DNA from 3 places in the Streptomyces sp. NBC_00554 genome. Region 2 is predicted to be linked to each of the others. Evidence: riboswitches for the same ligand, from Rfam matches in the RefSeq annotation. Region 2 holds a riboswitch; each other region holds the start of a gene.
The links. Region 2 has a riboswitch for cyclic di-AMP ahead of OG266_RS11030 (M23 family metallopeptidase). Riboswitches for the same ligand answer to the same signal wherever they lie in the genome.

Region 1 (10,138 bases), 1.6 Mb from region 2:
TGTGGATGAGGCTGTACTCGGCGGCGCTGTCCAGGAGGGAGATCTTGGACTTGTCCGGGCCGTCGGCCGCGATCCGCAGGGTGTGCGTGCCGGAGGCCAGCTCCATGAGCTTGGACGACGGATCGGCGGACGAACCGCCGTCGGGGCCCTGTACGGCGCCGGAAGCGAAGCTGCTCTCCAGGCCGCCGAGGTCGGGCAGCCCCAGGTCGGTGCTGATCTTGACGGTGCCGGACAGCTGCTCGACGTCCGATTTGGCGATCTTCTCGATGAGCTGCTGGGCGCTGATCTTCGGCAGGTCGGGGTCACCGGAGTCGGCGAGCGCCGGGACCAGCCCGATCGTCGCCGCCGCCACGCCCATCACCGCGACCGGGACGACGTAACGCGCCGCCTTCCGCCGGCCTGCGCGCACATCCTCGGCCTCGCCGGCGTTCGTGCTGCTGTCGTCGGATTCGTACGGTGCCATGTGTGCCTTACCTCCGTCGTCGGCGGCGGCTCGTCGTCCTGCACTGGTCCACTCTTAGCCGCCATTCTCACCCGAACCGGTGAGGAGTGGTGTTCTCAATCTGACCAAATCGGCAAGAGAGAAGCGTCAGACCCCGGACTCAACTCCACGTACTCCTGCGGTATGACGTCACGAGGTGGCGCCTCCCCCAACCCGTAGGGGTCGGAGGAGGCGCCACCTCGTCGATCGGGCCGTCAGCGCTGCACGAACACGTAATCGGCCTGGTAGGGCACGCCCACGATGGCGCCCGGTGAGCAGGAGCCGGCCGGGGCGACTCCGCCCACGGTGTTGAGGCGCAGGATCTCCTGCGTACCGGCGAGAAGGCCGCGGTGCTTGCCGGACTGGGTGGCCTTGAGGTCGAGCTCGGGGATGTTCTTGTCGCCGTTCGGGGTCTTGCTGATCACGGCGCCGGTGACCGCGCTGCGGTCGGGCGCGATCCACTGCGGGGTTCCGGAGTTGGGCTTCACGAACGAGTGTGCGATGTTGCCGCCCAGTACGGCCGAGACATCACGCTGGGCGAAGGCGTACCCGCCACCCTCGACCGCCTTGCACTCGTAGATCTGCTTGCCCTTGACGACAGACGCCTGGAAGTTCTTCAGGGCGTTGCGGAAGTCGAAGGATCCGGTGACCTTGTGGAGCTGGCCGCGGACGGCGCCGCCCGGGAACTCGGCGGTGTGCAGATTGGCGTAGAAGGCGCCCGGGTCGCTCTTCAACTGATCGAGGAGGGCGGCGTCCTTGACCGTCACGGTCCCGGTGACGGTGCGGCCCTTGCTCTTGGCCAGCAGCTTGGTGAAGTCGACCTTGACGCCGCCGTTGGTGCCCTTGGCGCCCTGGTGGATGTGCAGCAGGGTCGGCTTGCCGGTGCCGCGCCACTTCACGGCGACGGACACCTTGCTGCCCTCGACCTTGACGAACTCCAGGGCCGCGCCGTCCTTGTCGCCGACGGCGGGGCCGCCCTGGACGGGGACCTCGTTGGCGCCGTTGAGGCTGGTGGCGAGGATAGTGCCGCCCTTGCCGCCAAGGACTCCGCTCTGCACGGCGATGGTCTGGTCGCCGTGCCCGGCGTGGCTCTTGTTGTCGCTTCCGCCGGCGGCGACCGCCGGGATGACGGCGGCGGCGACTCCGGCCGCGGTGGCCACCGCGACACCGGTCAGGATCAGGCTCTTGCGACGCGTCGTGAACGTGGCGTTCGATCCCATGATTCTGTTTTCTCCCCGTATCTCAGCTGACGCCCCCTGCGTCAGCTTCTGGGAGGACATACGGACTCGATCTCAGACTGGACTCAATCCAAGTATGTGACGTACGCCACAACAAGTCCGGCGGGTTCCTGAGGGGCTACGGGGCTACGGGGGCAGGTCACCCCGCCCGGTGCACCACCAGGTCGCACAGCTCGACCAGCGCGGCCTTCGCGTCGCACTCCGGCAACGGAGCCAGCGCGGCCCGCGCGTCCTCCGCGTACCGAACGGTGTCCCTGCGAGCCTGCTCAAGAGCCGGGTGCTCCCGCAGCCGGGCCAGCGCCTCGGCGTGCCGGGCGTCGTCCGTCATGTCGGAGTCCAGCAACTCGCACAGCGCGATGTCCTCGGCGAGACCGAGCCGTGCCACCCGCTCACGCAGGCGCAGCACCGGCATCGTGGGAATCCCCTCGCGGAGATCCGTCCCGGGCGTCTTACCCGACTCGTGCGGGTCGGACGCGATGTCCAGCACATCGTCCGCGAGCTGGAAGGCGACGCCCAGCCGCTCCCCGTACTGGGTCAGCACGTCCACGACCGTCTCGTCGGCCCCGGACATCATCGCGCCGAACCGGCACGCGACGGCGACCAGGGAGCCGGTCTTGCCGCTCAGCACATCGAGGTAGTGGTCGACCGGGTCACGCCCGTCGCGCGGGCCCGCGGTCTCCAGAATCTGTCCGGTGACGAGCCGTTCGAACGCCTCGGCCTGGATCCGCACGGCGTCGGGACCGAGGTCCGCCAGGATGTAGGAGGCGCGCGCGAAGAGGAAGTCTCCGGTGAGGACGGCCACCGAGTTGCCCCAGCGGGTGTTGGCGCTGGGCACCCCGCGCCGTACGTCCGCCTCGTCCATGACGTCGTCGTGGTACAGCGTGGCGAGATGCGTCAGCTCGACGACCACGGCCGAGGGCACGACACCCGGCGCGTAGGGATCGCCGAACTGCGAGGCGAGCGTCACGAGCAGCGGCCTGAACCGCTTTCCACCCGCACGCACGAGGTGCTGGGCGGCTTCCGTGATGAAGGGGACCTCGCTCTTGGTGGCTTCGAGCAAACCCTCCTCGACAGCCGCCAATCCGGCCTGGACATCGGCTTCGAGAGCCTGGTCCCGCACGCTCAGCCCGAACGGCCCGACGACGGTCACGAGAGGTTCTCCTGTCTGCTGACGATCACATGGCGAACTCGGTCGATCATTCGGTCGGTGACGCGGTTTGTCGATGTGTCGCTGCCATCACTCAAGTCAGCGTATCCGGTCACGTTTCGATCACCACGAGCGCCCACCGTCCCTGTAGCCGACTTCCCTCACGAGTTCCCCCGGGCGGGAGGGACGGGGCACAGCCCGGGCGGTATCCGATCACGAGAGGTATGTTCTTGATCAACTAATACGAGCCGATATCCGCCTACTTGCCACACTCCCCGGTGACCCGCAGCGTCCCCGGCGCGCCCCGTCACCCCGTGCCCCGCAGCGTGCCCAACGCCCCCGTCACCCCGTGCCCCGCAGCGACCAGCAAGGAGACCGGCCGCCGTGTCCCGAAGCACCGTCGAAACCGAGCCCGGCGGCGAGCCGCCGCCGCCTCCGGGTGACGACCACGCCTTCTTCGGCCAGCCCAGGGGCCTGCTCACCCTCTCCGGCCTGGAGGTCTGGGAACGCTTCTCGTTCCTCGGCATGCAGGCGATCCTCGTCCTCTACTTCGCCGACACCGTCGCCCACGGCGGTTTGGGCATGTCGTCGGGCACGGCCGCCTCGGTGTCGGCCGCGTACGGAACGCTCGTCTATCTGGTCTCGGTCGCCGGCGGCTGGCTCGCCGACCGGATGCTCGGCTCGTACCGCGCGGTCCTGTGGGGCGGCATCCTGATCGCCTGCGGCCACTACTCCATGGCGGTGCCGACGGCCACCATGACCTGGGTCGGCCTGGGCCTGATCAGCGCGGGCACCGGCCTGCTCAAGCCCAACGTCGCCACCATGGTCGGCAAGCTCTACCGCACCGACGACGACCGCCGCGACGCCGGCTTCGCCCTCTACTACATGGCGATCAACATCGGCGCCTTCGCGGGCCCGCTCATCACCGGCTGGCTCGGCGACCACCGGGGCTGGCACTGGGGTTTCTCGGCGGCGGCGGTCGGCATGACCTTCGGCCTGATCCAGTACGTCATGGGCCGCCGTCACCTGGCCGGACGCAAGCGCGCGGCGGAATTCGCGCTCGCTCCCGACGCGATGCGCCGCGCGGTCCTGCTGATCGTCCTCGGCATCCTCGCGGCGGCCGTGCTCGCGACTCTCCTCGCGGTGGTCGGCTACCTGACGATGGACCGCTTCGTCGACCTGCTCACCCTCATCTCGGTGATCGCGCCGGTCGTCTACTTCGTAGTGATGTTCAAGAGCCCCCGGGTGACGGACGCCGAACGCGGCCGCCTCCGCCCGTACATCGTCCTCTTCCTCGCCTCGACGGTCTTCAACTTCATCCTCTTCCAGGCGTACTCGACGATGATGCTGCTCGCGGCGTCGAACGCCGAGACCACGATCCTCGGTTACGACTTCCCGGCCAGCTGGTACGCCTCCGCGCTCGGCGCCTTCGAGGTCGCCCTCGCGCCCGTGGTCGCCGCGCTGTGGGTCCGGATGGGCCACCGCCAGCCGCACGCCTCCAACAAGATCGCGATCGGGGTCGTGCTCGGCGGTCTGTCGTTCCTCCTGATGGTGCTGCCGACCAGCGGCCACAGCAGCGACGACTATCTGATGTCCGCGTGGTGGATCGTCGGCTCCTACTTCCTGCTCGGCCTCGGCGACATCCTCCTGGAGACCTCCGGCATGTCGGCCACCACGAAGCTCGCCCCGGCCGCCTTCACCAGCCAGACGATGTCCCTCTGGTTCCTGTCCCTCGCGCTCGCCAACGGCATCCAGGCCCAGACCGTGAAGCTCTACGACGACGTCTCCAAGCCGGCCTACTTCGGCGTCAACGGCGCGATCGCGGTGGCCGCGGGCCTCGCCGTGATGGCACTCGCGCCGTGGCTGCGCCGCACGATGCACCCCGTCCACTGAAGCCACTGGGATCCCATCATGCGCATCCGTACGTCCTTCCCCTACGAGACGGCTCACGAGGACGTCCTCATCCCGCTCCCGGACGGCACCCGCCTGTACGCCCGCATCTGGCGCCCGCTGACCGACGAGCCCGTACCTGCGCTCCTCGAGTACCTCCCGTACCGGCTCACGGACTGGACCGCGCCGCGCGACTGGCAACGCCATCCCTGGTACGCCGGTCACGGCTACGCCTCCGTCCGCGTGGACGTCCGCGGCCACGGCAACTCGGAGGGCATGCCGACGGACGAGTACTCGGCGGTGGAGCTGGCCGACGGGGTTGAGGTGGTCAACTGGCTGGCGTCCCAGCCCTGGTGCTCGGGCAGGGTCGGCATGTTCGGCATCTCCTGGGGCGGCTTCAACTCGCTCCAGATCGCGGCCCTCGCGCCCGAACCGCTCAAGGCGATCGTCACGGTCTGCTCGGCGGACGACCGCTACGACAGCGACGTGCACTACATGGGAGGTTCCGTCCTCGCCGTCGACATGCACGCCTGGGCCGCCACCATGCTCGCCTTCGTCGCCCGCCCGCCGGACCCGGTGCACGTGGGCGAGGTGATGTGGCACGACATGTGGGTGAAGCGGCTGGAGGCGGTGGACCCCTTCATCCACACCTGGCTCGAGCACCAGACGCGGGACGCGTACTGGCGCCACGGCAGCGTCTGCGAGGACTACGGCGCGATCCAGGCCGCCGTCCTCGCGGTGGGCGGCTGGCACGACCCGTACCGGGACACGGTGTTGCGCCTGGTCGAGAACCTGCCACCGGATCGCGTACGAGGCCTGATCGGCCCCTGGTCCCACCAGTACCCGGACCGGGGCCTGCCGCCGGGACCGGCGATCGGCTTCCTCCAGGAGACGCTGCGCTGGTGGGACCACTGGCTGCGCGACGGGGACACGGGCGTGATGTCGGAACCGCTCCTCCGCTCGTACGTCATGGACTCGCACCGCCCGGCAACGGTGTACGACGTGTTGCCGGGCCGGTGGGTGGGCGACGAGGCCTGGCCGTCCCCCTCCGTGACACCGGTCTCGTACGGCCTCCAGGGCGCGCCGGTACTGGTGCGCTCCCCGCAGCACACGGGCGTGGACGCGGGCCGCTTCTTCCCCTTCGGGAACGACGCGGACCTGCCGCCGGACCAGCGGGAGGAGGACGGGCGTTCGGCCTGCTTCGAGTTCGAAGTCCCGCAGGAGACCTGGGTGTTGGGCCGCCCGAAGGTGCGGTTGCGGCTGACGTCCTGGGCCGAGCGCGGCCAGGTGATCGCCCGGGTCTGCGACGTGGCCCCCGACGGCTCCTCCACACTCGTCACCCGTGGCGTCCTGAACCTGTCAGCACGCCATGGCCGTGACCAGGCGGTTCCCTGGAAACCGGGCTCTACGGAGGACGTGCTTTTCGACCTGAACGGCATCGGCCACGCCTTCCCGTCCGGTCACCGCATCCGCCTCGCGGTCTCCTCCGCGTACTGGCCGTGGATCTGGCCCCAGCCCGGCTCGGAGGCGGGCTTCACCCTGGACCCGGCGGGCAGCGCCCTCGAACTCCCCGTACGGGCAAGGCAGTCGTCGTCCCCGATCACCTTCGAGGAGCCGGAGGAGTCCGAACCCCTGGGCGTCGTCGTACCGGCGACCCTCGACGAACCACGCCCCGAACGCCTCGTCGTACGCGACGTCGCCAAGGGCGAGTGGCGCCTCGAAGTCGACCCCCGCTACGGCGGCACCCGCGTCTATCCCGACGGCCTCGAATTCACGGAGGACGCGGTGGAGACGTACACGATCAATGAGTCGGATCCGCTGTCGGCCCGGACGCGGTCGACCTGGTCGATCCGGCTGCATCGGCCGGATTTGCCTTGGGATGCGCGGGTCTCCACAACCTCCGAAATCACCTGCGATGCCGATGACTTCATCACCTTGAACGAGCTGATCTGCAAGGACGGGGACGAAGTGGTGTTCCACCGGACGTGGGAGCGGCGAATTCCGCGGACTGCGGGCTAGGGCCTGATCCGCCGGACAGGCCCTAGGCGGCCGCCGGTCATCGTGCCTTCGAGCGTCCAGCGATTGCCCGTATTGCACCTAGATTGCCCGCGTCGCCGCTTTGTTCATGCTTGGTCGCGTGAAATGGGTCACGTCCGGACAAGATCGACATCTGACCCCGGTTCACAATTGCCCATTCGCGAAAGGCAAGTTGAGTTTCACATTCCGGTGGAATCGGGCGATTCTCGCTGCAATCCACCGAGGCAAAAGCGATCTACGCCGCGAAATCGGGCCTTGTTCCCGACATGTGCTCTCGCATACGTTCGCGTCGATCCAGGCGGAACGCCGAATCCTGCCGCCGCCCGGAAACCCACCCACCCACGCGCTCACGGCAGGAGCGGGGGACCCAGGTAAGCCGCCGATCCGGACACCGGAACGGCTAGGGGTGAAGCCGCACCCACCACGCGGCCGGGCAGCTCCCGCCCGAACCCGACAGCTCACCTCGCAGGCGCCGGAGAGGAATTCGTCATGCCCGCACGAGGCAAGCACCGCCGCCCCAGGACCAACCACCTCACCCGCGGCATGGTCGCGGCGGGAACGGGCGGAGCCGCGCTCGCACTCCCCCTGGTGAGCGCGACCGGCGCCCACGCCGCCACCCAGGCGTCCGTGCCCGCCCAGGTGACCGCGGCGGCGAAGTCCGCTCCCGCCGCCGTGCCCGACGTCAAGCTCGTCACGTACAAGGTCGCCGCGGGCGACACCTTGTCCAAGATCGCGCGGGAACACACCAAGGACGGCAGCTGGCAGACGCTCTACAAGGCCAACGCCGCGGTCATCGGCAGCGACCCGGCGGCGCTGCGTCCGGGCACCACCCTGACGGTTGGCACGAAAACTGCCCAAACGTCCACGAAGTCGACCGGCTCCACCACGGAATCCGCGGCGGCCCCCGCCACCACCACGACCTACACGGACGACCTCGACGGCTGGATCAAGGAGTCCCTGGACGTCATGGCCAAGGCCGGAATCCCCGGCACCTACGACGGCATCCACCGCAACATCATTCGCGAGTCCGCGGGGAACCCCCTGGCCATCAACAACTGGGACTCCAACGCCGCCGCCGGCACCCCCTCCAAGGGCCTCCTCCAGGTCATCGACCCGACCTTCGCCGCCTACCACGTGGCCGGCACCTCGATGGACCCCTACGACCCGGTCGCGAACATCACGGCGGCCTGCAACTACGCCGCGGCGAAGTACGGTTCGATCGACAACGTCAACGGGGCCTACTGAGCAGGCAGTTCATCTCCGTACGACCGCCGGCGGACAGCTGGCGCATGGAACCGGCAGATCCATGCGCCTCTCCATGCGCCACAAAAATGCACCTGCCGGATCGCGGTCGGGAGCGTTATGCTCGCAGCGATGATGACTCAATCCGTAGGCAGATTGGGGGTCCCATCCGCGCAAGGTGAGTGCTGATGCTCACTCGGACCGCGAATGGGGATTCCCGCCTTTCCTTCTGGCTGCGCGTGCGCGAGTTCGCCGTGCCGCCCTCCATGATCGAGACTGCGACCGCCCGCCGCTCCGCCGGGGACTGGGCGGGGGCGTGTGCCGCCGCAGGTATCGACGTCGATTTCAATCTGCGTTCCGTGGCGCGCACGCATGGCCACGACCTCGCGGCCCGGATCCGGGCCGATCTCCGCCATCTGGCTCCCGACCTGTTGCGCTGGCACCTGCCGAGGGTCGCTCCTGACGGGCTGCTGCGCCCGGGGCTGACCATCGCCCTGGCACGGTACGAGTACGTGGCCGCGGGGCGTGAGGGCGCGCACCCGGTGTACCTCGTGGTCCGGACTCCGCCCGCCTGGGCGGACGCCGGCCAGCGGATCAGCCTCGCGCTGTGGGGCGGCCCCGGCTTCGAGTCCGGCTCATACCGGCATCCGCATCCTCACCCTCATCCTCATCCCAACCGGCGGTACCGGCTCGACCTGCACCGGCACCTGTGGGACGCGCGCAGGGCCGACGAGCTGAGGGTCCGGTCCGGGGCCGATCGGCCGCGCGCCCCCTCCGCCGACCCGGATCCGGATCCGGATCCGCTGGGGATGGTGCCGCAGGAACGCCGGTGTGCTGTCGACCGATGGGCGGCCGAGGCGGGGATCCTGCTGCACGCCGAAGGGCGTACGGACGGCACCGGTACCGTCGCCGTGCGGATCGGGGCCCGGCATCGGCTGGCCCTGAAGCTGACCGCGGACAGGGACGGCCTCGCGCCACCCGTCATGCGGATCGCCGCGGCGCCCACGGACGGCAGCGCCTCCGCACTGCCGGTACTGCCCGACGCGGCGACCTGGGTGCTGCCCGACCTGGAGCTGATCCGCACCGGTTCGCTCGAGGTCGACCGGCTGCATCCACTGGTCGCCTCGGCACTGATGACGGGTCGCTCGCCGACCCGCTCCTCCCCCGTTCCGGACCGGGCCGCGGGCCAACCGCGACTCGTGGAGTGCCGTGGGGCCGAGCACCGGATCGGCCTGGTCGACGGGGTACTGGCGGCGCTGGACCACGACCCCGCCGAGGTCCGCCGGGAGGAACTGCTGGTCGCGCTCACCGGCACTCCGCTCCCCTGTCTGCAGGCCATCGACGAGGCACACCGGCGTCCGGACTGTCTCGCCGGCGTCCGCGAACGCCTGGTCCACGGCGACACCGCCGGCGCGCTGGCCGTCGTCGAAGGCCTGCTCGGCCCCGACGCGGTGCTGCGCGGCGGCGCCCTGCGGGACGAGCTGGAGGCGGCCGCGGCACGGCGGATCACGTACGGGTTGTTCAGGGCGGGCCTGATCGGACCCGCGCCGGGACCCGGGCCCGACGGCATCAGCTGCCACCCGGCTTGTCACCGTCCCCGTGAACGCGGGCGCTCGCGCCCGCGCCCGCGCCGGGCGACCTTGCGCTGACGCGGGGAGACCTCGCGACCCCGGAGGGACCTTCGTCCCCCGCTCCCGGAGGGGCCTTCGTCCCCGTACCCACCACGAACCCAAAGGTGATCAAACATGCCCACTTGCACCCCGTCCGCCGCAGCCACCACTCCCACCTCCCAACTCGACGTAGCCGGCGACCTGCTGACCCTGCTGCGCAACGCCACCACCGAACCGCGCCCCGACGTCCAACTGGAGGCCCTGACACTGGCCGTGGCCGCCGACCTGCCGGTACTCCTGTGGGGTGAGCCGGGGATCGGCAAGACCGCTGCCCTGACACAGCTCGCCGCGGCCCTCGATCTTCCGCTGACCACGGTGATCGCCAGCGTCCACGAACCGTCCGACTTCTCGGGGCTGCCCATCATCGGAGACGATCCCGCGGAACAGGGCGTCCCAATGGCCCCGCCGGACTGGGCAGTTCGCCTGGTACGGG
Region 2 (10,138 bases):
AGCTCGACGTGCACGACAAGCACAGGCTTGGCCGGAGCCGAGGCGGACGCCGCGAGGAGGGCTTCGGCCAGGGCCGCGTCCCGCGCACCGGTCTCCCCCACCGCCGGGATGGCGGTCACCACGACGGCATCGCACCCGTCATCGGCAAGGGCTTCGGACAGCGCACCCCGGAAGTCCTCCGCCGACGCCCCCGTCGTCAGATCCAACGGCGGCAACGGACGAAGCCCTTCGGCGAGACACGCGTCGTAGGTGAGCAGCCCCAGCGACTCCGAGTTCCCGAGGATCCCCACCCGGGGCCCGTGAGGAAGCGGCTGGCGTGCCAGCAGAAGCCCCGCATCGACGAGCTCGGTGATCGTGTCCACCCGGATCACCCCGGCCTGCCGCAGCAACGCGGACACGGTGGTGTGCGGCAACCGCGTGGCCCGTACCGCATGCCCCTGGGGGGCGGCAGAGTGCCGGGTTCCCTGCACCACGACCAGCGGTTTCACCGCGGCGGTCCGCCGGGCGAGCCGGGTGAACTTGCGCGGGTTGCCGATGGATTCGAGGTACATCAGGGCGACGTCGGTGTCCGGATCGTCGTACCAGTACTGGAGTACGTCGTTGCCGGACACGTCCGCCCGGTTCCCGGAGGAGACGAAGGTCGACACACCGGTGGTGCCGGTGACGCCGCCGCCGCGCCGGTGCAGCCGGGAGAGCAGGGCGATCCCGATCGCACCCGACTGGGCGAACAGGCCTATCCGTCCGGGCCGCGGCATCTCCGGCGCGAGCGAGGCGTTGAGCCGCACCTCGGGGGATGTGTTGATGACCCCGAAGGCATTGGGGCCGATGATGCGCATGCCGTACGTACGGGCTTGGCGCACCAGTTCGCGCTGGCGTTCCCGCCCTTCGGCGCCGCTCTCGGCGTACCCCGCCGACACGACCACGAGCCCCTGCACGCCGTGCTCACCGCACTCCGCGACGACCTCGGGGACGTACTGCGCGGGCACGGCGACGACCGCGAGGTCGACGGGCTCGCCGATGTCACCGATGGAGCGGTACGCGGGGACTCCGTCGAGCTCGCTCTCCTGGACCGCTCTGTTCACGGCGTACAGCCGCCCCGTGAAGCCGGCGTCGCGGAGGTTCGTGAGGACGCTGCGGCCCACGCCACCGGGCGTGCGGCCGGCGCCGATGACGGCGACCGAGCCGGGGGCGAGCAGCCGGTGCACGGACCGGGCCTCGGCGCGCTGCTCCCGCGCGCGCTGCACGGCGAGCGACTTGTCGGTGGGTTCGAGGTCGAACTCCAGGCGTACGACGCCGTCCTCGAAGTGCCGCTTCTGCTGGTACCCGGCGTCCGTGAACACCTTGATCATCTTATTGTTGGCCGGCAGTACCTCGGCGGCGAACCGGCGGATGTCCCGCTCGCGGGCCACGGCCGCGATGTGTTCGAGGAGGGCGGAGGCGACGCCGCGCCCCTGGTGGGCGTCCTGGACGAGGAAGGCGACCTCGGCCTCGTCGGCGGGCGCGGAGGCGGGCAGGCCGTCGGCGTTGATGCGGTCGTAGCGTACGGTGGCGATGAACTCGCCGCCCACCGTGGCCGCGAGTCCCACCCGGTCCACAAAGTCGTGGTGCGTGAAGCGGTGGACGTCCTTCGCGGACAGGCGCGGATACGGCGCGAAGAAGCGGTAGTACTTCGACTCGTCGGAGACCTGCTGGTAGAAGCTGACCAGACGCTCGGCGTCATCGACGGTGATGGGCCTGACGCGTGCCGTGCCGCCGTCGCGCAGCACCACGTCCGCCTCCCAGTGGGAGGGGTACTCGTGCCGGTCCGACGAGTTCTGCATGCGCCCACAGTACGGCTCGCGTACGACAACGGCGCGAGGCAGTCTTGGGGGACCGAAGTCGGATCCAGGCCGGGATCCGACGACGGGGTTCGGGACGGCCCCAGACGGCAACAGACGGTTTGTCACCGAATGGGCCCGCTCCGGACACGCTTCACGATATGGGACACTGGTCTAGACAACCTGAGACATCTGAAGGGCAGCATCACATGGCTGAGCGCCGCGTCAACGTCGGCTGGGCCGAGGGCCTCCACGCCCGCCCCGCCTCCATCTTCGTCCGGGCGGCCACGGCCTCCGGCGTCCCCGTGACGATCGCCAAGGCTGACGGCAACCCCGTCAACGCGGCCTCCATGCTCGCGGTCCTCGGCCTGGGTGCCCAGGGCGGCGAGGAGATCGTCCTCGCGTCCGAGGCCGAGGGCGCGGACGTCGCCCTCGACCGTCTGGCGAAGCTGGTCGCCGAGGGGCTCGAGGAGCTTCCCGAGACCGTCTGAGACACCTCTTTGCGCCTTAACCGGCGCCGCTCTCGCGGTGGTGGTTGCGCGCCGTTGGGGTTTCTCAATTGATGGTTGGGGTGTTCGACGCTCCAAAAAATGCCACGCAGGGCCCGTCCGAATTATCGGGCGGGCCCTTCGCAATTCCATTGTGCGGGCAGCATAAATAATCTCCCGCGAATTACTCCTCTTTGTATACGGCGCTCTTGTTAATGCCGCAGGCCCGTCATGTTTACGGGATGTTGCGAAGTCCTCACACGGTCCGGGCGATCTCCCGCGCCGGGAAAGCGAAGCCGGTGCGCGGCCGTCGCGCGTTCGGTGTGCAGGGCCGTGATCGCCCGGGCCCGCTCACTGTCGCCGCGCGCCACGGCGTCCACGATCCCGCCGTGCTCGGCCCAGGATTCCGCGGGGTTGGCCGGTGCCTCGACCGCGTACATCCAGGCGATCTTGTGCCGCAGCTGGGCGAGCGTGGAGGTCAGCGCGGTGCTTCCGGAGGCCTGCGCGAGGGTCTCGTGGAACCAGCCGCCCAGCGAGCGCAGATCCTCGCTGTTGCCCCTCCTGGCCCGCTCCTGACCCAGCCTGACCAGGCCTCGGAGCACCTTGAGGTGGGCTTCGGTGCGGCGCTGTGCGGCCCGCGCGGCGCCCAGCGGCTCAAGGAGCATGCGCATCTCGAGCAGGTCCCCGGCCTCCTGCTCGGTCGGCTCCGCGACACACGCGCCCGCGTGCCGCCGGGTGACGACGAAGCCCTCGGCTTCCAGCGTGCGCAGGGCCTCACGCACGGGGACGCGCGAGACGCCGTAGCGGCGCGCGAGCAGTTCCTCGGTGAGCCGGCTGCCGCGCTCGTAGACACCCGCGACGATGTCGTCGCGGATCGCTGTGCATACCGAGTGCGCAGGAACACGCATACCGGACCTCCGCTTTAATCCCCGTGAAACGCCGTCGATTGACGCTTGTTCAGTGACTCTATTGCAGAGACTCGGAATTTCCGATGGCGGACCGGAATCCATGGATATTTTTTGGACAGGAAGCGGTTCGAAACCACAAGGCCCCGGCTCGTGCGAGCCGGGGCCTTGTACAGGTACGTAAGCGAGTGATCAGTCGTTCATGCCGGGCGGCGTCAGACGTTCACACCGTGCGAGCGGAGGTACGCGACGGGGTCGATGTCCGAGCCGTACTCGGCGGTCGTCCGGGCCTCGAAGTGGAGGTGCGGCCCGGTGGTGTTGCCGGTGGACCCGGAGAGGCCTATCTGCCGGCCCGGGGTGACCGTCTGGCCCACGGAGACGCCGATGGACGACAGGTGGCCGTACTGCGTGTACGTGCCGTCGTTCATCTTGATGACGATGTTGTTGCCGTAGGCGCCGCCCCAGCCGGCCTCGACGACGGTGCCGGAGCCGACCGCGTGGACCGAGGTGCCGGACGCGGCATGGAAGTCGATGCCGGTGTGGCTGCCGGAGGACCAGAGGCTGCCGCCGGTCTTGTAGCCGGTGGAGACGTACGAGCCGGTGACCGGTGAGACGAAGGTGTTGAGGCGCTTGCGCTCGGCCTCGCGGGCGGCGCGCTCCTTGGCCTCGCGCTCCTCCTTGGCCTTCTCCTCGGCCTTCTTCTTCGCGGCCGCGTCGGCCTTCTTCTTCGCGGCTGCCTCGTCGGCGGCGTGCTGCTGGGCCGCGGCCTGCGCGTCGATCTGGTCGGCGATCGAGTCACCGATCTCGATGGCCTGGGTCAGACCGGTCTGCTCGACCGAGTTGTCCGCGGCGAGCGCCGGGGAGGCCAGGGAGCCGAGGACGCCGGTGGTGGTGAGCGCCGCGACGCCGATGGCGTTCTTGGTCGTGCGCTGCACGCGGCTCGGGCGACGGTGCTTGCCTGTGCCACAGGTGAACGCCATGTAGGGGCTGATCCTTTCCTTCCTTCTCGCCTACCGGGTTAGCTGACGGGTTCGGAGCAGGAAGGTCTCCTACGGACCACCTCCGGAGAGGGCGTCCGATTCACCCCAGGGACTACGTGTGGGTCCCCGGCTCCCCTGGCTCACGCCGTACGGGGACTAAGCGATGGCTGTCCGGTGCCGCGGGCGCGGCGCACTGCCTGACGAACAGCCGGACCGACGCTAAACGGGACATCTTTCAATCGACAAACGGATCACGGCTTTTGTAGCGCATGCCACAGGGCAGACAGGCAACCTCTCTATCAATACGGACAAATGGGGGCCCAGGAGACTCCGTGGTCTCCTGGGCCCCCATGGGAGCGTGCTGTTCCGCTCTGTCCTACTCGGCCCTACTCCGCCGGAACGACGCTCACTTCACCGATTCCGAGCGCCTTGACGGGCTCCTCGATCGTCGCGGCGTCGCCCACCAGGACGGTCACCAGGCGGTCCACCGGGAAGGCGCTCACGGCGGCCGCGGTGGCCTCCACGGTGCCGGTGGCGGCGAGCTGCTGATACAGCGTCGCCTGGTAGTCGTCGGGCAGGTGCTGCTCGACCTGGTCGGCCAGCGTGCCCGCGACGGCCGCCGCCGTCTCGAACTTGAGGGGCGCCACACCCACCAGGTTCTGTACGGCGATGTCGCGCTCGGCGTCCGTCAGGCCCTCCGCGGCGAGGGTGCGCAGCACCTTCCAGAGGTCGTCGAGTGCCGGGCCGGTGTTCGGGGTGTCCACGGAGCCGCTGATGGCGAGCATCGCGATACCGGTGCCGTCCGGGGCCGAGCGCAGCACCTGGCCGAACGCCCGCACACCGTAGGTGTAACCCTTCTCCTCGCGCAGGACGCGGTCCAGACGCGAGGTGAGGGTGCCGCCGAGGCAGTACGTGCCGAGCACCTGGGCGGGCCAGACGCGGTCGTGCCGGTCGGCGCCGACACGGCCGATGAGCAGCTGCGTCTGGACGGCGCCGGGGCGGTCCACGATGACGACACGGCCGGTGTCGTCGGCGGTCACCGGCGGCACGGGGCGCGGCTCGGCGGACGAGCCGGTCCAGGCGCCGAGCGTGTCGGCGAGCAGCGCGTCGACGTCGACCCCGGTGAGGTCGCCGACGATCACGGTGGTGGCCGTGGCGGGGCGTACGTGCTTCTCGTAGAAGGCGCGTACGGCTCCCGAGTCGATCGCCTCGACCGTCTCCTCGGTGCCCTGGCGCGGACGGGACATGCGCGAGGTGGCCGGGAACAGCTCCTTGGAGAGCTCCTTCGCGGCGCGGCGTGCCGGGTTGGCGGTCTCGTGCGGGATCTCGTCCAGCCGGTTGCGCACCAGCCGCTCGACCTCGCTGTCCGCGAACGCCGGTGCCCTCAGGGCGTCGGCGAGCAGATCGAGCGCCTTCGGGAGGCGCGAGACGGGGACTTCGAGCGACAGGCGTACGCCGGGGTGGTCGGCGTACGAGTCGAGCGTGGCCCCGCAGCGCTCCAGCTCGGCCGCGAACTCCTCGGCGGAGAGCTTGTCGGTGCCCTCGGAGAAGGCCCTCGCCATGATCGTGGCGATGCCGTCGAGGCCCGCGGGCTCGGCCTCCAGCGGCGCGGCGAGCAGCACCTCCACGGCGACGACCTGCTGGCCGGGGCGGTGGCAGCGCAGCACGGTCAGGCCGTTGCCGAGGGTGCCACGGTCGGGTGCGGGGAACGCCCACGGCCTGGCCTCGCCGGCCTGCGGCTGGGGGTGGAACTCCATGGTGGCGAGCTCGGTCACTTCGCCGCCTCCTCGTCGGTGTCTTCGGCGTCTTCAGTGGCGATCGGTTCGTAGACGAGAACCGCGCGGTTGTCGGGGCGCAGGCGGGACTTGGCGACCTCCTGGACCTCCTCGGCGGTGATGTCGAGGACGCGCTGTACGGCGGTCAGGGCGAGCTGCGGGTCGCCGAACAGGACGGCGTACCGGCACAGTTCGTCGGCGCGGCCCGCGACCGTACCGAGCCTGTCCAGCCACTCGCGCTCCAACTGGGCCTGGGCGCGCTCCATCTCCTCGGCCGTGGGGCCCTCCTCGGCGAACCGGGCGAGCTCCTCGTCCACGGCGGCCTCGATGACGGGGACCTCGACATCGCCGGAGGTCTTCACGTCAAGCCATCCCAGGGAGGGCGCTCCGGCGAGCCGCAGCAGGCCGAACCCGGCCGCGACGGCGGTGCGGTCGCGGCGTACGAGCCGGTTGTAGAGCCGGGAGGACTCGCCGCCACCGAGGACGGTCAGCGCCAGGTCGGCGGCGTCACCCGCGCGCGTGCCGTCCTCCGGGAGCCGGTAGGCGGCCATCAGCGCGCGCGAGGGGACCTCTTCCTCGACGACCTCGCGCAGCTCCTCGCCCATGGTGTCGGGCAGGGCGCCGTCGCGCGGGGCGGGCTTGCCGTCGTGCCCGGCGATGGAGCCGAAGTACTTCTCGATCCAGGCGAGCGTCTGCTCGGGGTCGATGTCCCCGACGACCGAGAGCACCGCGTTGTTGGGCGCGTAGTACGTGCGGAAGAACGCGCGGGCGTCCTCCAGGGTGGCCGCGTCCAGGTCTGCCATCGACCCGATCGGGGTGTGGTGGTACGGGTGGCCCTCCGGGTACGCAAGGGCGGTCAGCTTCTCGAACGCGGTCCCGTAGGGCACGTTGTCGTAGCGCTGCCGCCGCTCGTTCTTGACGACGTCCCGCTGGTTCTCCATGGACTCATCGTCGAGCGCGGCGAGCAGCGAGCCCATGCGGTCCGCCTCCAGCCAGAGGGCGAGCTCCAGCTGGTGGGTGGGCATGGTCTCGAAGTAGTTGGTGCGCTCGAAGCTGGTGGTGCCGTTCAGCGAACCACCGGCTCCCTGCACCAGCTCGAAGTGGCCGTTGCCCTTCACCTGTCCCGAGCCCTGGAACATCAGGTGCTCGAAGAGGTGGGCAAGTCCTGTACGCCCCTTGACCTCGTGGCGCGAGCCGACGTCGTACCAGAGGCACACCGCGGCGACCGGGGTCAGGTGGTCCTCGGAGAGCACCACGCGCAGGCCGTTGGCCAGGCGGTGCTCGGTCGCTGTCAGCCCGCCGGAGCCTGCCTCAGCTGTGGCCGTGTGACCCATGGGCATGTACGTCCCTTCGATCGCGGAAAACTACGGATTTCCTGTCGGTCCTGCCACTGTATGCAAGCGCGCGGACAGCTGGCGAAGTTCCCGCGCCTCCTACGCCCAGAGCGAGAATCGCGAACGGCGAACGACCCTGCGACGGACCCTCGAAAGCCCTCAACGGACGGGTCGTGGTCCGCGTTGTCAGTGGGGCGGTCCACAATGGTGCGCGTCAGAACCCGTTCATGCCCCGGCAGAGACTGTGAAGGAGTCGCAGCAGCGATGGCCCGCCGTAGCACGAAGACCCCGCCGCCCGACGACTTCGAGGAGCGCATCCTCGACATCGACGTCGTCGACGAGATGCAGGGCTCCTTCCTCGAGTACGCGTACTCGGTCATCTACTCCCGAGCCCTGCCGGACGCCCGCGACGGCCTCAAGCCGGTGCACCGCCGCATCGTCTACCAGATGAACGAGATGGGCCTGCGCCCCGACCGCGGCTATGTGAAGTGCGCCCGCGTCATCGGCGAGGTCATGGGTAAGCTCCACCCGCACGGCGACTCGTCGATCTACGACGCGCTGGTGCGCCTGGCCCAGCCCTTCTCGATGCGCCTGCCGCTGGTCGACGGCCACGGCAACTTCGGCTCGCTCGGCAACGACGACCCGCCGGCCGCCATGCGTTACACCGAGTGCCGGATGGCCGACGCCACGTCGCTCATGACCGAGTCCATCGAAGAGGACACGGTCGACTTCGCGCCGAACTACGACGGCCAGGAGCAGGAACCGGGCGTCCTCCCGGCGGCGTACCCGAACCTGCTGGTCAACGGCGCGTCGGGCATCGCCGTTGGCATGGCCACAAACATGCCGCCGCACAACCTCGGCGAGGTCATCGCGGCCGCCCGCCACCTGATCCGCTACCCGGGCGCCGACCTGGACACGCTGATGAAGCACGTCCCCGGCCCCGACCTGCCCACCGGCGGCCGGATCATCGGCCTCTCCGGGATCAGGGACGCGTACGAGAGCGGCCGCGGCACCTTCAAGATCCGCGCCACGGTGTCGGTGGAGGACGTGACGGCCCGGCGCAAGGGCCTCGTCGTCACCGAACTGCCCTTCACCGTCGGCCCGGAGAAGGTGATCGCCAAGATCAAGGACCTGGTCGGCGCCAAGAAGCTGCAGGGCATCGCCGACGTGAAGGACCTCACGGACCGCACGCACGGCCTGCGCCTGGTCATCGAGATCAAGAACGGCTTCGTGCCCGAGGCGGTCCTGGAGCAGCTCTACAAACTGACGCCGATGGAGGAGTCCTTCGGCATCAACAACGTGGCGCTGGTGGACGGCCAGCCCCTCACCCTCGGCCTCAAGGAGCTCCTCGAGGTCTACCTCGACCACCGCTTCGAGGTCGTACGCCGCCGCAGCGAGTTCCGCCGCACCAAGAAGCGCGACCGGCTGCACCTGGTCGAGGGCCTCCTCGTCGCCCTGATCGACATCGACGAGGTCATCCGCCTCATCCGCTCCAGCGACAACTCGGCGCAGGCCAAGGAGCGCCTGATCGAGCGCTTCTCGCTCAGCGACATCCAGACGCAGTACATCCTGGACACGCCGCTGCGCCGGCTGACCAGGTTCGACCGCATCGAGCTGGAGTCGGAGCGCGACCGGCTCAACGGCGAGATCGACGAGCTGACCGGCATCCTGGATTCGGACTCGGAGCTGCGCAAGCTGGTCTCCACCGAACTGGCCGCGGTGGCCAAGAAGTTCGGCACCGACCGGCGCACGGTGCTCCTGGAGTCCGCGGGCGCCGCCGCCGCGACGGTTCCGCTCCAGGTCGCGGACGACCCGTGCCGGGTCCTGCTGTCCTCGACGGGCCTGCTCGCCCGTACGGCCAACGGCGACCCCTTCGGAGAAGCCGAGGAGGACAAGCGCACCAAGCACGACCTGATCGTCTCCGCGGTGCCCGCCACGGCCCGCGGCGAGATCGGCGCGGTCATCTCCTCCGGCCGCCTGCTGCGGCTGAACGTGATCGACCTCCCGCAACTGCCGGAGACGGCGTCGGCGCCCAACCTCTCCGGAGGCGCGCCGATTTCGGAGTTCCTGTCCTCCCTGGAGGCGGACGAGACGGTGATCTGCCTGACGACGCTCGACGAGTCGTCACCGGGCCTGGCGATCGGCACGGAGCAGGGCGTCGTCAAGCGCGTGGTCCCCGACTATCCCTCGAACAAGGAGGAGTTGGAGGTCATCACGCTCAAGGACGGCGACCGGATCGTCGGCGCGGTCGAGCTGCGCACCGGCGAGGAGGACCTGGTCTTCATCGCGGACGACGCCCAGTTGCTGCGCTACCAGGCCTCGCAGGTACGCCCGCAGGGCCGGGCGGCGGGCGGCATGGCGGGCATCAAGCTCACCGAGGGCGCGAAGGTGATCTCCTTCACAGCGGTCGACCCTGCGGTGGACGCGGTGGTCTTCACGGTCGCCGGCTCGCGCGGCACGCTCGACGACTCCGTCCAGACGACGGCCAAGCTGACCCCGTTCGACCAGTACCCGCGCAAGGGCCGCGCCACGGGTGGCGTGCGCTGCCAGCGGTTCCTGAAGGGCGAGGACTGCCTCTCCCTCGCCTGGGCGGGCCCGTCCCCGGCACGGGCCGCGCAGAAGAACGGCACACCGGCCGAACTGCCGGAGATGGACCCGCGCCGCGACGGCTCGGGTGTGTCCCTGGCGAAGACGGTGGGAGTGGTGGCAGGCCCGGCGTAGCCGGATCCGGTTACTCCGAATCCTTGTCCTGTACGTAGCGGAGGACGCCCCACATGCTGTGCTCGTCGGCGTGTGGGGCGTCCTCTTTGCACGCCTCCAGTTCCTTGGCGAGGGCAGC
Region 3 (10,138 bases), 1.1 Mb from region 2:
AGGACGCTGGAGTGCCCCATCCACGTGAGCCGTAGCCCGGTGGGCGCGGGCCTACCCAGGTCGGCGAGCGTCGTGGCGTGCACCGGCACCGTGCCCGCCGGGGCGCGCAGGACCCGCTCCTCCTTGCGGAAGAAGGTCTTCGCGAACTCGCGCATCGCGCCGTCCGGCCGAGGGGTACCCGCCGGGTTCTTGAAGACACCGTCCGCGAAGTTCGGCGATCTGCGGATGCGCTCCAGGCGCTCACCCGCCGGATCCGCGCCGAAGGCGGCGGGCCGCAGCGCGCGGAGCCCGGAGCTCAGGGTACGGAAACCGGTCACAGTACCTCCAGGTGGAGTCAGTCAGGCTTTCATTATGGTCGCCGCCTCTGACAGCGCCGGGTCGGCCCTGTCACAGCACAATTTCCGTGACCCCATGGCCTGTATCTCCACAACCCCACGGCGCCCGCTCTTCTTCCTGGCCACGGGACGCGCGTTCCGCCGTCCACGGGGCGGACGCGTGTTCGGTTCCACGACGCGAGCCCGGTTACTGACTGACGGTTCAGTACGCGTAATGTGACCGTCCGGCCCCGTACATCCGGCCGCCTTTGGAGACACCATGTACCGAGGACTCCGACACCCCCACGGCGGTGGGCCTCGCGCCGGCCCTCCAGCCCCCTGACCGCCGTACCGAGGAGACCCCGTGACCGCCCCCCTGATGCTGCTCACCTGGACCGACCACGTCACCGGCCACCAGGGATTCCTCGTGGTCGACCGGCTCGTACGGGGCGTCGCCAGCGGCGGGCTGCGGATGCGGGCGGGCTGCACGCTGGACGAGGTCGCGGGGCTCGCCCGGGGCATGACCATGAAAGAAGCCCTGCACTACAACCCCGAGGGCCGCTACATCCCGCTCGGCGGCGCCAAGGGCGGCATCGACTGCGATCCCCAGGACCCGGCGGCGTACGGCCTTCTGGTGCGCTACCTGCGCGCCATGCGCCCGTACATCGAGAGCTTCTGGACCACGGGCGAGGATCTCGGCCTCACCCAGGACCTGGTCGACAGGGCCGCCGAGGAGGCGGGGCTCGTCTCGTCCATCCAGGCCGTGTACCCGCTGCTCGACGACGAGGTGGCGGCCAGACGGCGGCTCGCGGACGCCTTCGCGGTCGAGGTGGACGGGATCGGGCTCGACGAGCTGGTCGGCGGCTGCGGTGTCGCCGAGTCGGTGCTCGCGGCTCTGGACCGCGCCGGGACGCCGTACGCGGGAACGCGCTTCGCCGTGCAGGGACTTGGCACCATGGGAGGGGCCACGGCACGCTTCCTCACGCGCGCGGGACTCACGCTGGTGGCCGTCGCCGACATCAAGGGCACGATCGCCAACCCTGAGGGCCTCGACGTCGACGCGCTGCTCGCGGCACGGGACGCGTACGGGACGGTCGACCGTTCGGCGCTGCGCCCGGCCGACCGTGAACTGCCGGGCGACGCCTGGCTGTCCGTCGACGCGGAGGTGCTGGTGCCCGCGGCGGTCTCGTACGCGATCGACACCGTGAACCAGCGCCGGATCACCGCCCGCTGGGTCGTCGAGGCGGCCAACATGCCGGTTCTGGCGGAGGCGGAGGAACTGCTCGCGGCGCGCGGGGTCATCGTGCTGCCGGACGTCGTGGTCAACTCCGGGACGAACGCCTGGTGGTGGTGGACGCTGTTCGGCGACATCGGCGCGGACGCGGACGAGGCGTTCGCGTACACACGGCACTCCATGCGCGCCCTCATCGACCGGACGCTGGCCCGCGCGGAGGCCGACGGGATCACACCGCGGGCCGCCGCGCACGCCATCGTCGCCGACCGGCTGCCGGTGATCGCGGAGCGGTTCGGCTGGTACGGATGACGGCGGGACCACCGGCACGACCAGCGCGAACCAAGGAGACCCGGCTCCAACACCACCTCTGGCGAGGGATTAGGGTTGCCGCGTGGCGAGAGTGCGTTTGAACGTGGCGGAGCGGCGTGAGGAGTTGCTGCGCGCCGCCGTCGAACAGATCGAGGCGCGCGGCGTGGCGGCGGTACGGATCGCCGATGTTGCCTCGGCACTCGGAGTGAGCAACGCGCTGGTGCTGTACCACTTCTCGACCAAGGAGAAGCTGGTCGCCGAGGCGTTCACATACGCGGCCGAGGACGATCTGGCCCATCTGCGCAAGCTGCTCGGCCGTCGTACGTCGGCGCTGCGACGGCTGCGGGCCGCGGTGCGCTGGTACGCGCCGACCGGGCAGGCCAAGGGCTGGCGGCTGTGGATCGAGGGCTGGGCGGCCGCACTGCGCGAGCCCGCGCTGCGGGAGGTCACGTGCTACCTCGACAAGCAGTGGAAGGCCGCGATCATCGAGGTAATCGCGGAGGGAGTGGCCGCGGGTGAGTTCCGCTGCCCGGACCCCACCGGCACGGCCCTGCGGCTCACCGCGCTGCTCGACGGTCTCGCCGTCCAGATGACCTCGTACGCGGGTGCCGTTTCGCGAGCGCGGACCCACGAGTGGGTGGACGAGGCGCTCGCACGCGAACTGGGCCTCGACCGCGAGGCGTTGACGGCGGCGGTGCGCTGAGGCACGCGCCTCTCCGGAACGTCGAGGGGTGGTTGGTGGTGCCGGGTCCCGGCACCACCAACCACCCCTCACTCAGCCGTCGAGCCCGGCATCGCGCCCCGGTTCAGGCCACCGCGTCGATCCACGTCTTGATCTCGTCCGGCGAGAGCGTCCCCTTGGCCGCCACATGATCCCCGGAGGACTCGCCGCGCAGGCGCCGCCCGATCCACGGGACCAGGTACTCGCGCGCCCAGTGGATGTTGTCGCGCCTGGCCTCGAGCGTGCCGCGCGGCGGAAGGGGCGGCCACGGCTGGTCCGGGTCGGCCGGCACTTCGAGGCCGAGGACCTGGCCGGCCCGGAGCGCGACGCGGGTGTGGCCCTCGGGTGACAGGTGCAGACGGTCGCCGTCCCAGGCGCGGCGGTCCTGAATCGTCTTCAGGGACCACAGGTCGAGGACATGGCAGCCATACCGGTCGGCGACGGCCCGTATATGCCCGTTGTACGTGGCGATCTTGCCGCGCATGTGCTTCAGCACGGGCACGCCACGGGTGTCGAATCCGGTCGTCACCATGACGGTGCCGACATGTGAGGTGAGATCGGCGACCGCGCGCTCGAAACGCTCCGCGACCTCGTCGGGGTCGACGCCGGGCCGGATGATGTCGTTGCCGCCCGCGCAGAAGGAGACCAGGTCCGGCGCGAGTTCCTTCGCCCTGGAGAGCTGGTCCTCGACGATCTGGTCGAGCAGTTTGCCGCGCACGGCGAGATTGGTGTAGTTGAAGTCGCCTTCGGGCTGCCGGTCCGCGAGAAGTACCGCGAACCGGTCGGCCCAGCCGACAAAGGCCCCGTCAGGCCCGGGGTCGCCGACGCCCTCGGTGAAGCTGTCCCCCACCGCCACGTACGACCCGATCACTGATCTGTTGACACTCTTCGAATCGTCTGCCACATCGGCCCATGATTCACCTTCGGGTGTGAGCTACGCGACCGTAGGAAGGGGTTGACGTGTGGTGAGATAAGCCACTCATAAAGTCTGGGTCAAGCTCGGAATAAGGGCCTGTCAGGGGCGGTTGAACAGCCGCCACACCTGGAAGTCCGTGATCCTGAAGTGACTCCAGGTGGTGCGGAACGCGAAGTGCCCACTCGTGTACGGCTCCGGGTCGCTGTAGTCGAAGACCAGCCGCCCGTTGTTACACCACTGGACGGTGGAGCCGTCCGACACGATCCGCACCCGGTTCGGTTCGTTCGCCGTGAGCAGCGGCTCCGTGTAGTCGCTGATCAGTGGACGCACGCCGGCCTCGCCGACGTAACGGCGCAGCCTCGTCGTCGTGTTCGTGTTGGCGCCGTATCCGACGTAGTACGCCTTCAAGTAGTCGTACTCCGCGAGCGCGCCGCCCCGAGGCGTGGCGAAGAGGTCCTCCGGGGAGCGGACGTCGACGGCGTTCCAGAAGTTGTTCAGGTCGGACACCCGGTCGTTGACACCGCCCGCGGAGACCGGCGTCGCGGTGTACTCGATGACGTACGGCCCTTCGAGCTTCCGTCTGAACCAGACCGTCGCGCCGTCCGGCACGTCGATGTCCAGGACACCGCGCGAGGCCATGACCGTGCCGCCGTTCTCCAGTTCGGCGGCCCATTGACCGAGTCCGTGCCGGAAGCTGTCGTGGGCCAGGAGCTCGCCCCGGCGGTAGCGCGGCGAGGCGCTCGCGGCGGTGGCCGGGACGAGCGCCGCGAGAGCGGCACCGGCGGCCAGGGCTCCGAAGGTTCTACGAGTGGTCGTCACGGGAAAGCGGACCTCCGAGGCGATTAGAAAGCGCTTACGGAGATCACTGTGCGGCCACCGCGGCACGTCTGTCGACACCTCGTCCGGGCTGTCCACAAGACCGCAATGTGCCGCTCATGAATCCGAAGGAACGCGGTCCGTCGGCCACGAAACACCGAAGGCCGGACCCCGGGGATCGTGGGGTCCGGCCTTCGGAGGTGAGGGAGAGGCGTCAGCCGACGGTGACACCGTGCGCGCGCAGGTACGCGACCGGGTCCACGTCCGAGCCATAGTCCGGCGTCGTGCGGATCTCGAAGTGCAGGTGCGGTCCGGTGACATTGCCGGTCGCGCCGGAGAGGCCGATCTGCTGCCCCTCGGTCACGGTCTGGCCCGCCGAGACGGAGAGGGAGGACATGTGGGCGTACTGCGAGTACTGGCCGTCGGCGTGCTGGATGACGACCTGGTTGCCGTACGCGCCGCCCCAGCCCGCCGAGACGACGGTGCCCGCGGCGATGGACTTGATGGTGGTGCCGGTCGGGACCACGAAGTCCACGCCGGTGTGGTAGCCGCTGGACCACATGCTGCCGGCGGTCTTGTAGGCGGTGCCGACGGTGGCGCCCTCGACCGGCAGGGTGTAGCCGGAGCTGCTCGCCGTGTCGGTCGCCGGGGTCGTGGTCTCGGCGGCCGTCTTGGTGGACGACTCGGAAGACTTGGACGACTGGGTGGACGACTTCGACTTGGCGGACGACTCAGTGGTGCCGCTCGACGCGGCCTTCTTGCCGATCGTCAGCTTCAGGCCGGGATGGATGAGAGCCGGGTCCTCGCCGACAGCCTTGCGGTTGTCCGAGTACAGCTTCTTCCAGCCGCCGCTGACACTCTGGTCGGTGGCGATCTTCGAAAGAGAGTCGCCCGCCTTTACCGCGTAGGTCTTCGTCGCGGTCTTCTTGGCGGCGGCCGGAGCAGAGGTGGCGGCCTTTTCCTGAGCCGTTGCGGCCTTTTCCTGAGTCGAGGAAACCGTGGCCGTCGGAGTCGCTGCATGGGCACCGGTGGCCCCCATCAGTGGCAGCGCGAGCGCGGCGCCACCCGTTCCGGCAACGGCGATCGAGCGCGTGAAACGCTGGGACTTGGGACGGCGGTGCTTACCCTTCGCGGGCATGACGAATTCCTCTCCGGCGCCTGCGAGGTGAGCTGTCGGGTGCGGGCTGGAGATGCCCGGCCACGCGGCTGCGCGGCTATACCCCTAGCCGTTCCGGAGACCGGAACAGGCGTCTTACCTGTGGGTCCCCCGCTCCTGCCACATACGGGTGAGTGCGGATTCCGGGCGGCGGCAGGATTGGGCGTCCGTCCGGATTGATGGCGAACGTAAGCGAAATGAGAGCGCGTCGACAACCATGTGGGCTTTCTGTGGACGTCACCCCCTTGATCCATGCCGGAATTCCCGTCACCCTCTGTGGACTGATGACCTTTCCGGCCTCTCAAATAGCCCGGGAATTCGGGCAGGTTGACAAAAAGGTGTCGCAACACATCGTCACGAATATGACGCTGCTCACGCACGTCGACCCACGGCACCTTATTCCAGGGCCAGTTGTAATGAAGCAGCTAATTCGGACAGAACAGTCACATGCGACGCAGGCGGATAACCGTCGCATCGAGATCCCCGCGCAGCCCCGCCCTCACCCCGTGATGCAGCAGTACCGCACCTCTGTGCATTTCGCCCGTTTCGCGGCACTCGTACGCTTGTGTCGGGTCGAGTCCGCGTAGCCGGAGCCGCGCGACCGGCTCACCGTGACGCTGGGCCTGGAGCCAGGCGAGGACGACGACCTCGTCGCCATGGACGTACTGCACCGCGCTCAGCCCACCCTCCGGGGGCCGCAGCCGGTAGAGGTCACCGCGCTGCACGACGGGCCGGATCTCCTTGTACAGCTCCACCCAGTCCCGCGCTTCGGCGAGCTCCTGCTCACTCCACTCACTCAGGTCGCCGCCGACGCCGAGTACCCCGGCCATCGCGCTCACGAACCGGAAGCGCAGCGAGCTGACCCGCCCGTTGAGCTGCGTGTTCGGGCTGTCCGTGACCCAGGCGGCCATGATCCGGGCCGGGTGGATCTGGCTGAAGCCGTCCTGGATGGCGAGCCGGTCGAGCGGGTCGGTGTTGTCGGAGGTCCACACCTGGTCCGTACGGGCCATGACACCCAGGTCGATACGGCCGCCACCGCCCGAGCAGGACTCGAACGCGACACCGGGGTGCGCGGCCCGCAGCCGGTCCAGAAGGCCGTACAGGGCCTCCACGTGCGCCACCCACAGCTTCTGCGGATAGCGCTCGCCCGGCCAACCCGCATCCGTGAAACAGCGATTGAAGTCCCACTTCACGTAGTCGATGGGGGCGCTGGAGAGCAGTCCGTCGAGCTGCTCCCACAGGTACTCCTGGACGTCCGGGCGCGCGAGATTCAGTACGAGCTGATTGCGGTACTCCGTCCTGGTTCGCCCCTGCTGGAACTGCACCCAGTCGGGGTGCGCGCGGTACAGCTCGCTGTCCGGATTGACCATTTCCGGCTCGACCCAGATGCCGAACCGCATACCCAGCGCGTGTACGTCCTCGGCGAGCGGCTTCAGGCCGGCCGGGAAGCGGTCCGGGTTGGGCGTCCAGTCGCCGAGCCCCGCGCGGTCGCTGGTGCGCGCCCCGAACCAGCCGTCGTCGACCACGAACAGCTCGACACCCATGGCCGCGGCCCGCCGCGCGAGCTTGCGCTGCTGGTCCTCCGAGATGCCGAAGTCGGTGGCCTCCCAGGAGTTGTAGAGCACGGGCCGGTCCTGGTCCACGTCCGGGATGACGTACATGCGCTGGTACGCGTGCCAGGCGCGGCTCGCCCCGCCGAAGCCGCCGTCGCTCCAGAGCCCCGCGAAGACGGGCGTGGTGAACGACTCCCCCGGCTCCAGGCGCAGCAGACCCGAGTCGTCGTACCCGGCGCCGCCGGTGATCTGCACGCGCGCGTCGGGGAGTTGGGCCACGGAGATCCGCCACGAGCCCGACCAGCCGAGCGCGCACCCGTACACCTCGCCGCTCTCCTCGGTCGCCTCGCTGTCGAGCGCGACCCACGGCAGGTGCTGGTGCCCGGTGTGCCCGCGTCGGCTGCCGATGACCTTCTCGCCGTAGGTGAGGTGCGATCGTACGAGCCGGGACTCGGCCGCCCACCGCCCGTGCAGCTGGGACAGCCGCCAGCCGTCACGCTCGGGCAGTGTCCAGGTCGCGGAGTCGGCGCGCAGCAGCTCCAGGGCGGGCCCGGCGTTGACGAGGCTCACCCGGCGCTCGACGACATCGCCGCGCATCCGGTAGTGGAGGGTGATGGCGAGCCCGGAGTCGGAGAAGCGCAGCCGCAGCTCGTCCCCGTCCGCCTCGTACTCCTCGAAGCGCCACTCGGTCCCGCGCCGCTCGTCCGTCCGCACGGACAGGGCGGGGCGGGTGAAGCGGGGGCCGCCCTCGACCGGGTACTCCTCACGCCCGTCGAGCGGCGACTCGAACGGCCAGTACTGGGGTGCCGGCAGGGCGGCCAGCGCCTCGGCGTCGGCGAGCGTGATGCGCGGGCCCCAGTGGAGATGCAGTAGCTCGTCGAGTTCGGTGAGCCGCAGTGCATAGCTGCTCGTCGGCCCCGAAAGAAGCCAGGTACGACCGTCCGCGCCGATCTCCGTCATCAATCCCCCACAGATACGAACAGGTGCGATCAGGTACCAACATCATCACGCGCTCCGTGCCCTGGAGGCAACGCCTCCGCACCTGCGAAGACGGCGCCTGTGGACAACTCATTGCCCCAGGTACCCATGTCGTATCGTCGATAGCGCAACGTCCGTCGGCGGGCGACGCCGAGCAGCGCCGACGGTTTATTGGGAGGAGTTCCCGTGACGCAGCAGATCCCGTCGACCGAGCCCGAACTGGCCGCAGTGCGCAACTTCCGCGATGTGGGCGGTCTGCCCACCGTGGACGGCCGACGGGTGCGGTACGGGGTGCTGTTCCGCAGCGGCCACCTCGCGCACGCCACCGATGAGGACGCCGCGTTCCTCGCCTCCCTCGGCCTGCACACGATCTTCGACTTCCGCAATGCCTCGGACCAGAAGCTGGAGGGCCCGGACGTCGAGCTGCCGGGCGTGCGGAACGTGAATCTTCCGCTGACCGACCCGGCCGACGGCGCCGAGTTCTGGAAGATGGTCCGCGACGGCGATCTCGACCAGCTGCGCGCTCTCCTCGCGGACGGCAAGGGGGCGAACCGAATGATCAACTCCTACCGCGCCATCGTGAAGCAGCGCACCGCGGAGCATTCCCAGGTGCTGCACTCCCTCGCCGAGGACAGCGTGCCCGCCCTGATGCACTGCGCAGCGGGCAAGGACCGCGCGGGCCTCTCCATAGCCATCACGCTCCTCGCCGTCGGCGTCGAGCGTGAGGCCATCGTGGCCGACTACCTGGAATCGAACGCCGCGCACCGGCGCTACAAGGTCCACCGCAGCAGCGCCTCCGCCTCGGCGTACTCCCCTGAGGTCATGGAACTGCTCAGCCCGCTGTTCGACGCGCGCGCCGAATACCTGACGGCGGCCTTCGAGACGATCGAGGAGACCTGGGGCGGAGTCGACGCCTATCTGGAGCAGGCGCTGGGGGGCACCCCGGAGCTGCGGGACCGGCTGCGCGAGCGGCTCGTCGACTGACGAAGGCCTCCTGGTCCCCTCCGAGCGGCCCCTACTGGTTCTGCGCGCCCAGCGTGAACAGCAGGTACACGAAGGCCGCGAAGAGGTGGCCGACGGCCACGTAGATGATCAGCCGCACCCACAGAGCGCGGGGGAGCCTGTCGTCCATGTCGCGGCGGGGGCCGGATTCCGTCGGTTCGGTCATGGTGTCTCTCCCAGGGTGGGGTGCCCCGTCGCCGGGCCGAGGCACAGCGCGGCGGTGGGGCTCTGCAGCAGGGTGTGTACGAAGAGGAGCTCGGCGCCGTCCCGGTCGGCGGCGGCGATGCGGTGCGGGGTGAGCGAGTCGAAGTGCGCGCTGTCCCCCGGCGCGAGCACCTGCGCGGTGTCACCGAGGCGCAGCCGCAGCCGCCCCCTCAGGACATGGAGCCACTCCTCGCCGGGGTGGACCCGCACGATGTCGCCCTGCGAGCCGTACGGGACATGCACCCGCAGGGCCTGCATCCCGCGCCCGGAGGCGCCGGCCTGCCAGTAGGTCCAGCCGCCCGCCGCTGTCGGCTCCATGTCGGCGGCACGCACCACGGCGTCCCGCTCCGCGACCGTCTCGCCGAGCAGCTCCGAGACGGTCGTACCGTAGATACGAGCGAGTGCGAGCAGCATCGGCAGTGAGGGCTGGCGCTGCCCGGTCTCCAGGCGCGAGAGGTGGGCGGGCGAGAGCCCGGCGGCGCGGGCCGCGGCCTCCAGGGTCAGTGAGGCACGGCGGCGCAGCTCACGCAGCTGGGGTGCGACGACATGGAGGTCGTCGGCGGCCCTCTGCGGGGAAGGGTTCGAACCCTCGGCGGTGCTCATGCCTCCATTGAGCCCGAGCCTTACCTCTGGGGCAAATTTCTTACCTCAGAGGCAAAAACCCGACGGTTCGCCATCGCCCGCTCTTTCCGGTCCGCCATCGCCTGCTCTGCCAGCGGTCCGGCACCGCCCGCTCTCTCAGCGGTTCGCCACCGCCTGCTTCACCAGCGTCTTCCCGAAGTCCCACATCAGTCCGCCGCCGCCGTGCGCGTCGTCCATCACGGCCGTGAAGGCCTCCACGAAGCGGTCCACGTCCCGCTCGTCGACGACCAACGGCGGGATCAGTTTGATCACCTCCAGGTGATCGCCGGAGACCTGGGTGAGGATGCGGTGCC

Region 1: another riboswitch for cyclic di-AMP. It lies ahead of OG266_RS18085 (LysM peptidoglycan-binding domain-containing protein); the one in region 2 lies ahead of OG266_RS11030 (M23 family metallopeptidase).
Region 3: another riboswitch for cyclic di-AMP. It lies ahead of OG266_RS06325 (peptidoglycan DD-metalloendopeptidase family protein); the one in region 2 lies ahead of OG266_RS11030 (M23 family metallopeptidase).

What each region holds. Positions count from the first base shown of each region.
Region 1 is NZ_CP107799.1:4,177,489-4,187,626, forward strand. It holds gene OG266_RS18060 (outer membrane lipoprotein carrier protein LolA) at 1-463, opposite strand, end outside; gene OG266_RS18065 (CHRD domain-containing protein) at 697-1,701, opposite strand; gene OG266_RS18070 (polyprenyl synthetase family protein) at 1,859-2,869, opposite strand; gene OG266_RS18075 (peptide MFS transporter) at 3,251-4,759, shown strand; gene OG266_RS18080 (CocE/NonD family hydrolase) at 4,778-6,775, shown strand; cyclic di-AMP (ydaO/yuaA leader) riboswitch at 7,128-7,278, shown strand; gene OG266_RS18085 (LysM peptidoglycan-binding domain-containing protein) at 7,283-8,038, shown strand; gene OG266_RS18090 (hypothetical protein) at 8,224-9,684, shown strand; gene OG266_RS18095 (AAA family ATPase) at 9,781-10,138, shown strand, end outside.
Region 2 is NZ_CP107799.1:2,528,962-2,539,099, forward strand. It holds gene OG266_RS11015 (GNAT family N-acetyltransferase) at 1-1,820, opposite strand, end outside; gene OG266_RS11020 (HPr family phosphocarrier protein) at 2,027-2,308, shown strand; gene OG266_RS11025 (GntR family transcriptional regulator) at 2,518-3,213, opposite strand; gene OG266_RS11030 (M23 family metallopeptidase) at 3,426-4,190, opposite strand; cyclic di-AMP (ydaO/yuaA leader) riboswitch at 4,203-4,363, opposite strand; gene OG266_RS11035 (M16 family metallopeptidase) at 4,577-5,965, opposite strand; gene OG266_RS11040 (M16 family metallopeptidase) at 5,962-7,305, opposite strand; gene OG266_RS11045 (DNA topoisomerase (ATP-hydrolyzing) subunit A) at 7,564-10,020, shown strand; gene OG266_RS11050 (GTP-binding protein) at 10,031-10,138, opposite strand, start outside.
Region 3 is NZ_CP107799.1:1,390,536-1,400,673, forward strand. It holds gene OG266_RS06300 (MBL fold metallo-hydrolase) at 1-317, opposite strand, end outside; gene OG266_RS06305 (Glu/Leu/Phe/Val dehydrogenase dimerization domain-containing protein) at 679-1,857, shown strand; gene OG266_RS06310 (TetR/AcrR family transcriptional regulator) at 1,940-2,560, shown strand; gene OG266_RS06315 (SGNH/GDSL hydrolase family protein) at 2,664-3,449, opposite strand; gene OG266_RS06320 (DUF6250 domain-containing protein) at 3,594-4,313, opposite strand; gene OG266_RS06325 (peptidoglycan DD-metalloendopeptidase family protein) at 4,525-5,448, opposite strand; cyclic di-AMP (ydaO/yuaA leader) riboswitch at 5,453-5,609, opposite strand; gene OG266_RS06330 (alpha-galactosidase) at 5,910-7,979, opposite strand; gene OG266_RS06335 (tyrosine-protein phosphatase) at 8,184-8,981, shown strand; gene OG266_RS06340 (DUF6126 family protein) at 9,013-9,129, opposite strand; gene OG266_RS06345 (helix-turn-helix domain-containing protein) at 9,162-9,806, opposite strand; gene OG266_RS06350 (aspartate aminotransferase family protein) at 9,942-10,138, opposite strand, start outside.